Regions from separate parts of the Sphingomonas piscis genome, predicted to be linked through region 1. Evidence: predicted binding sites of a transcription regulator. Region 1 holds the regulator's gene; each other region holds the start of a gene.
What was found. Region 1 encodes LexA, which represses DNA repair genes until DNA is damaged. Its sites were predicted from a motif close to GTTCCNCNCTTGTTCT; they were not measured.
Positions count from the first base shown of each region.

Region 2: a site for LexA is predicted at 1,032-1,047, ahead of G7077_RS03875 (ImuA family protein). Genes of this name have one in related genera too.
Region 3: a site for LexA is predicted at 965-980, ahead of G7077_RS06795 (DUF6771 family protein). Genes of this name have one in related genera too.
Region 4: a site for LexA is predicted at 839-854, ahead of G7077_RS11100 (ATP-dependent helicase). Genes of this name have one in related genera too.

Region 1 covers NZ_CP049869.1:2,649,989-2,652,187, forward strand. Annotated here, with positions in the region: gene G7077_RS13475 (ComEC/Rec2 family competence protein) at 1-619, shown strand, start outside; gene lexA (transcriptional repressor LexA) at 613-1,260, opposite strand; gene G7077_RS13485 (peptidylprolyl isomerase) at 1,341-2,199, opposite strand, start outside.
Region 2 covers NZ_CP049869.1:772,681-774,879, reverse strand. Annotated here, with positions in the region: gene G7077_RS03890 (transglycosylase domain-containing protein) at 1-28, shown strand, start outside; gene G7077_RS03885 (Flp family type IVb pilin) at 175-333, shown strand; gene G7077_RS03880 (hypothetical protein) at 514-996, shown strand; gene G7077_RS03875 (ImuA family protein) at 1,138-1,836, shown strand; gene G7077_RS14385 (Y-family DNA polymerase) at 1,751-2,199, shown strand, end outside.
Region 3 covers NZ_CP049869.1:1,378,673-1,380,871, forward strand. Annotated here, with positions in the region: gene G7077_RS06785 (SOS response-associated peptidase) at 1-443, opposite strand, end outside; gene G7077_RS06790 (hypothetical protein) at 475-771, opposite strand; gene G7077_RS06795 (DUF6771 family protein) at 773-955, opposite strand; gene G7077_RS06800 (ankyrin repeat domain-containing protein) at 1,099-2,037, opposite strand.
Region 4 covers NZ_CP049869.1:2,189,792-2,191,990, forward strand. Annotated here, with positions in the region: gene G7077_RS11100 (ATP-dependent helicase) at 1-758, opposite strand, end outside; gene G7077_RS11105 (GFA family protein) at 861-1,253, shown strand.

The DNA.
Region 1 (2,199 bases):
CGCGATCATCGCCCTTCACTCGAGCGCATGGGCTCGCCGCCACCTCCAGGCGCGGGAGGAGCCGTGGTGGGCAAGGGGGCTGCGCTGGTTCGGCGGCATGATCGCCACCGGGCTGGCGGTCGAAGCGGCGCTGATCCCCTTTGCGTTGTTCCACTTCCACAAGGCGGGGCTCTATGGCGTCGGCGCCAACATTCTCGCCATCCCGCTCACCACCTTCGTGATCATGCCGCTGGAGGCTGCCGCACTGCTTGCCGACGCGATCGGCCTGGGCGCTCCGCTGTGGGCCCCGACGAGCTGGGCACTCGGCCTGCTACTCGGCATTGCGCATGCAGTGGCGGGCACGACGGGCGCGGTTGCGACGGTTGCATCCATCCCGACTTGGTGCTTCGCCTTGTTCGCTGCGGGCGGATTGTGGATCTGCCTATGGGTAAGCCCCATCCGCTGGCTTGGCCTTGCGCCCGTGGCCTTCGCCGCAATCGGCACCTTGTTGAAGGCCGACCGGAAGTTTCTGGAGCAGACCGGCGGCCTTGCGATCACCCTTGGTAGCACCCCGCACGTGGCAAGTGTTGCTGCTCAGGTAGGCGATCACCCCTGGGCGGCCACCACGAGTCCTCAGTAACGCCGGATCAAGCCCGCCAGCTTGCCTTGGATCTGCACGCGCCGCGGCTCGTAGCGCTGCGCTTTATAATTGCGGTTGGCCGGATCGAGACGGATCATCTGTCCCTCGCGGCGGAAGGTTTTCAGGGTCGCCTCCTCATTGTCGACCAGCGCCACCACGATTTCGCCCTCGCGCGCCGTGTCCACCTTGCGGATCAGCGCAAAGTCCCCATCGAGAATGCCTTCCTCGACCATGGAGTCGCCCGAAACCTCCAGCGCATAATGCTCGCCCGGGCCGAGCAGGGCCGCAGGCACGGAAAAGCTCTCCGTTCCTTGCAGTGCTTCGATTGGCGTGCCGGCGGCGATCCGGCCGTGAAGGGGGATCTCGATCGTGTCGTTCGCTGCCACGGGGATCGCGTTCTTCGGCGTCGGCACCGCGGTATTCTTCACTTCGGGCAGTTTCAGCACCTCGAGGGCACGGGCGCGATTGGGCAAGCGGCGAATGAACTGCCGCTCCTCCAGCGCTGAGATCAACCGGTGCACGCCCGACTTGGACTTGAGGTCCAGCGCCTCGCGCATCTCATCAAAGCTCGGGCTCACTCCTGTGCGGCCGAGCCGCTCGTTGATGAACATCAGCAATTCATGCTGTTTCGAAGTCAACATCGGCGCCACTCCCTGTTCCGAATGGAACGAACGGAGAACGTCTATGAAACGGAACGGCTCCGGTCAAGAGCCTCGTTCACTCACGATCCGGCGAGAATCCGTTTCTTCGCGTCGGCAATGGCGTCGTCGTAGCGCCTGACACCGATGTTCTTGCGCACCGCGGTTAGGAATTGGCGTGCATAGTCGGTCGATGTCGCTTCCTGGAAGTCCTTCTGGACCTGAGCGATGAGACCAGGCTGCAACACGGCATTACCCGGCGTGACCCCGTTCAGCTTCACGACCGCGAAGCCGCCGCCGGCGGGGTCCGCCACCATGCGGCTCTTCCCCGTCGTGAGGGTGAAAAGCGCCTGGATGGAGGCGGGCACCTGCCCCTGCATCTCTGCCAGCTGCAGTCTTCGCACGGCAACTGGCCGCGGGGCTGGAAGGGTGACCCCGGCCTGTGCCGCAGCCTGCGCCAGCGGCATGCCGCGCGCGACCTTGGCTGCAATGGCGGTTGCCGCGGCCTTCGCCCGGTCGCCCGCTTGCTTACGCACCCAGTCAGCCGAGACGCGGTCGCGAATGGACGCAAGCGGTGCAGGGGCCGGCGCCACGACCTGCGCGGGACCCACAAGGACGTTGTCCGTTCCTTCAGGGTTCAAGGCAACGATCTCCGGATCGTCGCTCTCGCCAAGCTCAAAGCCCCGCTGCACCGCCGGCGCGAGTTCCGGCGGCAGCTTGAAGGAGGGGTTTGCCCGCGAAGCGCCGTTGGCGGTGATCAGCGGGGTTTGTTCAATCGTCACCTTGGCGGCGGCCGCGGCCTCCTGGAAGTTGCGGCCGTCCGCAATCGCATCCTCGATCTTGCTGACGAGATCGGCCAGCGCCTCCTTGCGCTTCGCTTCGGTCAGCCGCGGCGCGATTTCCGCCTTCGCCTGCTCCAGGCTCTTGCCCGGCTGCTCGCGC
Region 2 (2,199 bases), 840 kb from region 1:
CGCATTGGAGGAACTTTTCGGCGGCTGAGCCGCGATATTGGTTAACGTACGGAAACTGCTGGCTTTAAAACTTTCTCAACCGGTCCGCGGATAGGAAGGCTGCAACCTGGGCGATGGAACGGCCGGGTGGGGGAACAGAGGTTCCCCGCAAGTGGAGCCTATAGGAGACCAGAGATGGCCAAGTTTCTGAAGCTGATCAAGAACGAAGATGGTGCTACCGCGATCGAGTACGGCCTGATTGCCGCCCTCATCGCCGTTGCCGCGATTGCCGCCATGGGCAGCGTCGGCACCAAGCTGGGCACGACCTTCAACAACGTTGCTGCGAAGCTCTAAGCTTTCGCCGAACGGTTGAAAAAGGGCGGCGGCGTCGAAAGGCGCCGCCGCTTTTTTTGTGCTCTACAAACGTGCGACCGGAGGAGAAGAATCCGTTTCGGTGCCGGTGTTAAGTTACTGCTGAGGCTGTTCGCCTCACCTCTCATGCGCCGTTTCGAACGGCCTGGGAGGGTCGCAGACGTGAAACCGCGGGAACAGCGCCGCAACGTACTCATCAAAGCGCGGATGCGCATCGCCGAGCGCTGGGGCGACGCACTCATCCTCAACATGTCCTCGCGCGGGCTGCTGATCCAGTCGCGGCAGCCGCCCAGGCGTGGGGAATATATCGAGATTCGGCGCGGGAAGCATGTGATCATCGCCCGGGCGGTGTGGTCAGGCGAGGACCGGTTTGGAGTCCAGACGCAAGACGTGATCGCGATGGATGCCGTGATCCACGAGCCGGACAAGTCGCTCGCCTGTCCAGTCGCAACGGAAACGATCGAGCGACGTGCGGCGCAGCGCCCGACCACCGGCTCGCGGTTCGAGGATAATCGCCTGGTCGGCCGCCTGCTGGAGTTTGCTTGCTTCATCTTCGTTGGCGCAACGGCGGCATCGATCGCCTTTTTCGCCGTTGGAGATGCACTCGCCCGTCCATTCAGCAGCGTCACCGCATCCCTCGAATAAGCATGGGAGTTGGTTGACTCTGGCCTGCGACTCACGGAACATAAAGAGAACAAATGAGTCGTTCGAGTCGCCGTGACCCTTGCTTTGCCATCATCCGATCCGCGCCTGGAAGCGCTTCGTGCCGAGGTTCGCGCCATCGAGATGGCGGGCCGTACCGATGCGTCCGGCGTGTTGTCGTTCGGAGTCGAGGCCATGGATTCGCGGCTTGGCGGCGGGCTGCTGCTTGGGGCCTTGCACGAGGTGGCCGGCGCCAGTTCCAAAATCAACGACGATGCCGCGGCCTTGCTGTTCATCGCCGGTATCACGGCGCGCGTATCGGCCTATCCGGTGCTGTGGGCTCTTCGCTGGCGCGACCTGTTTGCCCCCGGTTTGGCGCAGGCGGGGCTGACTCCCGACCGGCTGATCCAGGCCGAATGCCGCCGCGACGAGGATGTGTTGGCGGTGATGGAAGAGGGGCTTCGTCATGGCGGCCTGGCCGCGGTGGTTGGTGAGGTTGGGCAGGTGCCGATGGCCGCGACCCGGCGGCTGCAACTGGCTGCCGAGCAGAGCGGGACCATGGCGCTGATGCTTCGCAAGTGGCGCAAGAATGGTGCCGAGCCCCTCGTCCAACCGTCCTGCGCCGTAACCCGCTGGACTGTGGGCTGCGTGCCGTCGGCTGAGCTTCCGGTGCCGGGCGTCGGCCGTCCTCGCTGGAACATCCATCTCGTCCGCCAGCGTGGCGGCGAGCCTCACCACTGGATCATGGAGGGCAGTGATGCCGAGGGTCGCCTCGCTCTTCCTGCCGGACCTTCCCATCGATCGGCTGCGGCGGATCGGGGCGGCGTCCGCCAGGCGGCATGACGCTGTTGCGCCGCCGCCCGCCCGCCGATTCGATCCCACCGATCCGCCGGACATCGGCAACCGGATAGAGGATTGCTCCTGCCCGCGCGGCGGCGGCTGGCGCCCCGGTGCGCGCTGGGCCCGGCGCGCGGAGGTGCAGGCGCAGATCGACAGCTTGCCCACCCACCAGAAGCCGCCGGTGCGTGAGCTTGGGCGGCGGAGCGAAGCGGCGGAAGTGCCGTTCCGAAGCGGACCGTCGGTGCAGCGGCCGGTGATGATATCCGACCCCATTGCTGTGGACGGCCCGCCCATCGTCACCATTGAACGCAGCGGACAGCGGATGACGGTAGCCGCCGCCTGCCCAGTCGCCCGCGCACTCGGCCT
Region 3 (2,199 bases), 1.3 Mb from region 1:
TAAGCCGCGCCCCATTCCGGCGTGTCGCGCCATAGACCAGCAACGGCGAACACCTCCTGATCGGGAAGAGTGAACCAGGTCCGGGTCTTGGCCCCCTTCTCCCCCTCGGCTTCGGCGAACGACGATATGGGGATGAGGCAGCGCCGCTCCTGAAAGCTGAAGCGCCACATGAAGGTGTCGAGCTTGTCGGCCCGAGCATTGTTGACCGGCTTGGGCTTCAGCGGCTGGCCATTCTTGCCCTTCAGCACCAAGGGAAAGCCCCAGATCATCGAGCGCACCTGGAGGGCTTTTGCCGAACCGCCTCCGGCTTGGGGCGCAACAACAATACCCGGATAGCCGGGATAGACCTCACCGCCGCCCGCATTGCCGACGTCGCCAAGCGTGGCGTCGAACAGCTGGGCGATCTCGGCATTCGACTTCTTGAGACGGTAGAGGTTGCACATGACGGACAGCTTATCGGAAGCTGCGCCTTGCTCAATCCCGCAAGCGCCGATGCAGCTGCTTCCACGCCGCCTCGCCCTGCGGGAACGGGTCGGAGCCCGGCTTGTCAGGAACAGCGCTCAGGTGCGCATTGCGGGCGCCGCACTGCTTGCAAACCAGCCGGGTGCTGAGGCTGGCAAGGTTCGGGTTCCAGCTGCGAAGCATGCAGAAGCGGGCAAAGCGTTCGGCATGGAACAGCCTAACATGCTGGCAGGTGCGGCACTCGATCTTCAGGCTTGCCTTGTTGCGGGCAAGGTCGTGCAGGTCCTTGAGGCGGGTATTGGCCGACACGTCACAATGGCAACGGCATCTGGTTGACGTCCGGCACCGTCAGAGGCTCGTCCAGCCGCTCGATGATCGTCGCCGCCAGTGCATCGGCCGCCCGCTCCCGCAACGCCGCGTCGCGTACGGTCAGGCCAAGGCGCACCCAGGTCGGGGAGGTCTGAAGAATCAGGGAAAGTCGTTCTCGGTCCATTTGCTGGTGAGAACATAACAGGAACGGTTCGGCAAGACGTCGACTCAGCCGAGGTCCGCTTGGGATTGATCGCCGACCCTCAGCGAACGTCCGGAATGGGTGGAAAGTGGACGTTAGTTGTAGGCCCTCGGGAAGCGCAGGTTCTACCAGTACAGGCCAGTTTTGAGACATTGCTGCCACCGACGATATGCTCTCGCCTTGCCCGTGCTGTCGCTGGCGAGTGCAGCGTCAGCCTGAAACTTTTGCTCACACTCCTTACGATCACCTTTGGCAGCAGCGCCCTTCGCCTTTGCCGTGGCCGTCGTGGCTGGACCCAGAAGCGCCCTCATCTCGGGTGATTGAGCGTAAGCGGCCGGATTTTTCCCATCCTCGTCGCGTGCATTCCGGCTTGCACCGTGCTCCAGAAGGATCTTAGCCGCGTCAAGGCGATCTCGCTCAGCCGCAATATGAAGAAGGGTGGTCCCACCGTCCTTCGCGTTAGCATCCACGCAATCATCGAGCAGCGCCGCCAGTTCTTCCGGATGATTGTACCAGATCGCGTCGCGCGCCTTCAAGATTGGTCGAAGCGCAGGCGATCGGCCGTCGTTGACCTTCTCCGCGCGAACCGCGGCACACATACCAGCGCCATTTTTTGGACCGGGCGCAGACCGCGTCGGCTGAGCTGGCAGATCACTCGCAATTTCGTCCGCAGATGCTCCGGTCGTCGCTCGTGTTTCCTGAGCCTGTGCTTTGGCCAGCAGCACCTTAATCGTGCTTGTCATCGCCATGTCGTAAGGCGTCGATCCGCGGGCAGACTTCAAGGTGGGGTCCGCTCCACGCTGCAGCAGTGCTCTGACCATCTCCAGATTGCCATTGTCAGCCGCGTAGTGGAGCAGCGAGTACCCTTCGTCTGTCTGCATGTTGATGTCGAACTGACCGCTGTCGATCAGCTTCAGAGCATCCTCATTCTTCTTGATGCCCATGTAGTAACGAGCATCGTCAAACGGGTCCCCAGCCATCGCGCTGGTGGAAACGAGCGCCAGCGCTCCGGCGGCAACAAGCAAACGCAACTTCATGAAACAACCCCTGAATTCGGCACGCACCCAATTAGACTTAAGCGCCTACTGAACCTCCGTGCCTTTCCAAAAGGTTAGTTGACGAAATTCCTTCTTTCTACTGCGATGTGATGCAGAATGAGCGTCCCATAGCCTACGCAATGGGTGGAACGCGGACGTTGGTCGCTTTACCATGTGCGCATGGATGCC
Region 4 (2,199 bases), 460 kb from region 1:
ATGTTGCGGCGCGGCTCCGCCAGCAGCCGTAGCCATTCATATTGGCCGCTGTTGGTGTCCTGATATTCGTCGACCAGGATGTAGCGGAAGCGGTCGCGGTAGCCTTCCAGCACGTCCGCATGCTCGCGGAAGATGGTCAGCATGTGCAGCAGCAGGTCGCCGAAGTCACAGGCGTTCAGCGTCCGCAGCCGCTCCTGATATTGCGCGTAGAGGTCGGCGCCGCGACCGTTGGCGTAGGCTTCGCTTTCGGCGGCATCGATCTGCTTGGGGGTCCAGCCGCGGTTCTTCCAGCGGTCGATCAGGCCGGCAAGCTGGCGGGCGGGCCAGCGCTTCTCGTCAAGGTTGGCGGCAGCGATCAACTGCTTGAGGACGCGCAGTTGGTCGTCGGTGTCGAGGATGGTGAAATTGCTCTGCAGCCCGACCAGCTCGGCATGGCTCCGAAGCATGCGCGCCGCGACCGAGTGGAAGGTGCCGAGCCAGGGCATGCCCTCGACTGCGCCGCCCGAAATGTGAGCGATGCGCTCCTTCATCTCGCGCGCCGCTTTGTTGGTGAAGGTGACGGCGAGAATCTGGCTGGGCCAGGCGCGCCGGCTGGCGATCAGATAGGCGAGGCGAGCGGTCAGCGCCGACGTTTTGCCGGTACCCGCCCCGGCCAGCACCAGCACCGGGCCTTCGGTGGTCAGCACCGCCTCCCGCTGCGGCGGGTTAAGGCCCGTCAGGAAGGTGGGCTCGTCGGTCAGGGCAGGGGCTTCAGGCACGGGTGGGAGGTAGGCGGGGTGTCACCGGACCGCAATCATCAGGCTGGAGAAAGTAGGACGACTATGGCAGGGTGCGCCCAAGAACAAAAGGGGACCTTAGAGATGCTGACCGGACGATGCCATTGCGGGCAGGTGAAGTATCAGATGCCGGAAGAGGCGATTCACCAGGCCATCTGCCACTGCGAGGACTGCCGCCGCCATTCAGGCGCGCCGTTCGTCGGCTGGGCGCTGGTGCAGAGCAGCGACCTCCTGATCGAAGGCGAACTCAAGACCTATGAATCGTCGGCGGACGGGCGCCGGCAATTCTGCCCCAATTGCGGGACGGGGCTATTCTACCTGAACCCGGTCATCTTCCCCAACCAGACGGACGTTCAGATCGCGACTCTCGACAATCCCGACGCGATCGTCCCGACGGCGCAGATCCAGACAGCGGAGCGGATCGACTGGGTCAAGCAGCTCAACGAGATGGTGGCGTTCGAACGTTATTCAGCGTGAGTCAGCACCATTGTTGCGGGTGCGAAGGCTTCATGCCCGATATCCCCGTTATCCACAGGTCAAAACTAACATTTCTTGCTTTGAGCGACTCGTGGCGAGGTTCATAAGGAATGGGTGATCGGGACGGAGCGCCCGGCCTCACCGGAAGGGACCGCAAGGGAACGGACGGAGCGGCGGGGTTCAAAGAACCGATCTCCACCGGCCGAGCAAGGCAAGCGATCTTCGGATCAGGAGCTAAAATTCAGCCGGAAGAGGCGCCGGAAGAGATGATCTTCCACTCGCGCACGGCGGGTTGTTCTTCGGAACGATCAGGTCAGCACGAGAGGGTCATCCCAAGAAGGGCCGCGAAAAGTCGAGTTGCCCAGATCCTTACGGATCAGGCCAGTGGCTTGAAAAGGAAGCGAGGCCGCCTTCATGCTTGGGCAAGAAGAGGCTGGCGCACCCGAGTAAAGAGATTGGTCCCTGCCTGGCAGGAGGCGGTTCGAACGGACGCGACGCCTGAGCTGGTGAGCCAGGATCGAGAAGCGGGGTCGCAAACCTATTCGTAGGGGCGGGGCTTTCAGGACACGAACACCGGCAGATCCTTCGCTCGGCGCAGTGGGGGCTGGCAGCAATGCCGGCCCCCATTTCTTTTGCGAAATGCGCGGGTCCGCTGCTTGCTGCCCCGGACAGGCTTCACCGCTCCCTGGGCGGGGCCCAACGCCGTTGGACCTTGACCGCTGCCGTGAACGTGCATTTGCCGGCCCGTGCCAGCGCGGCGTCACCAGGCAATCAGGCCGGACCAACCTCGCCCTCGGCCCAACGCGTGTTTCATGGCGGTCGGCTACGGCACCATTGGCGCGCGGAAGGCAACAAGCTGGGATCGACTTCGAACATGTGGACATGAAGAAGGTGCTCAACAGCTTCATCGGCCGGGGTGAGCTTGTCTTGGCCGGATTGCGGCGGC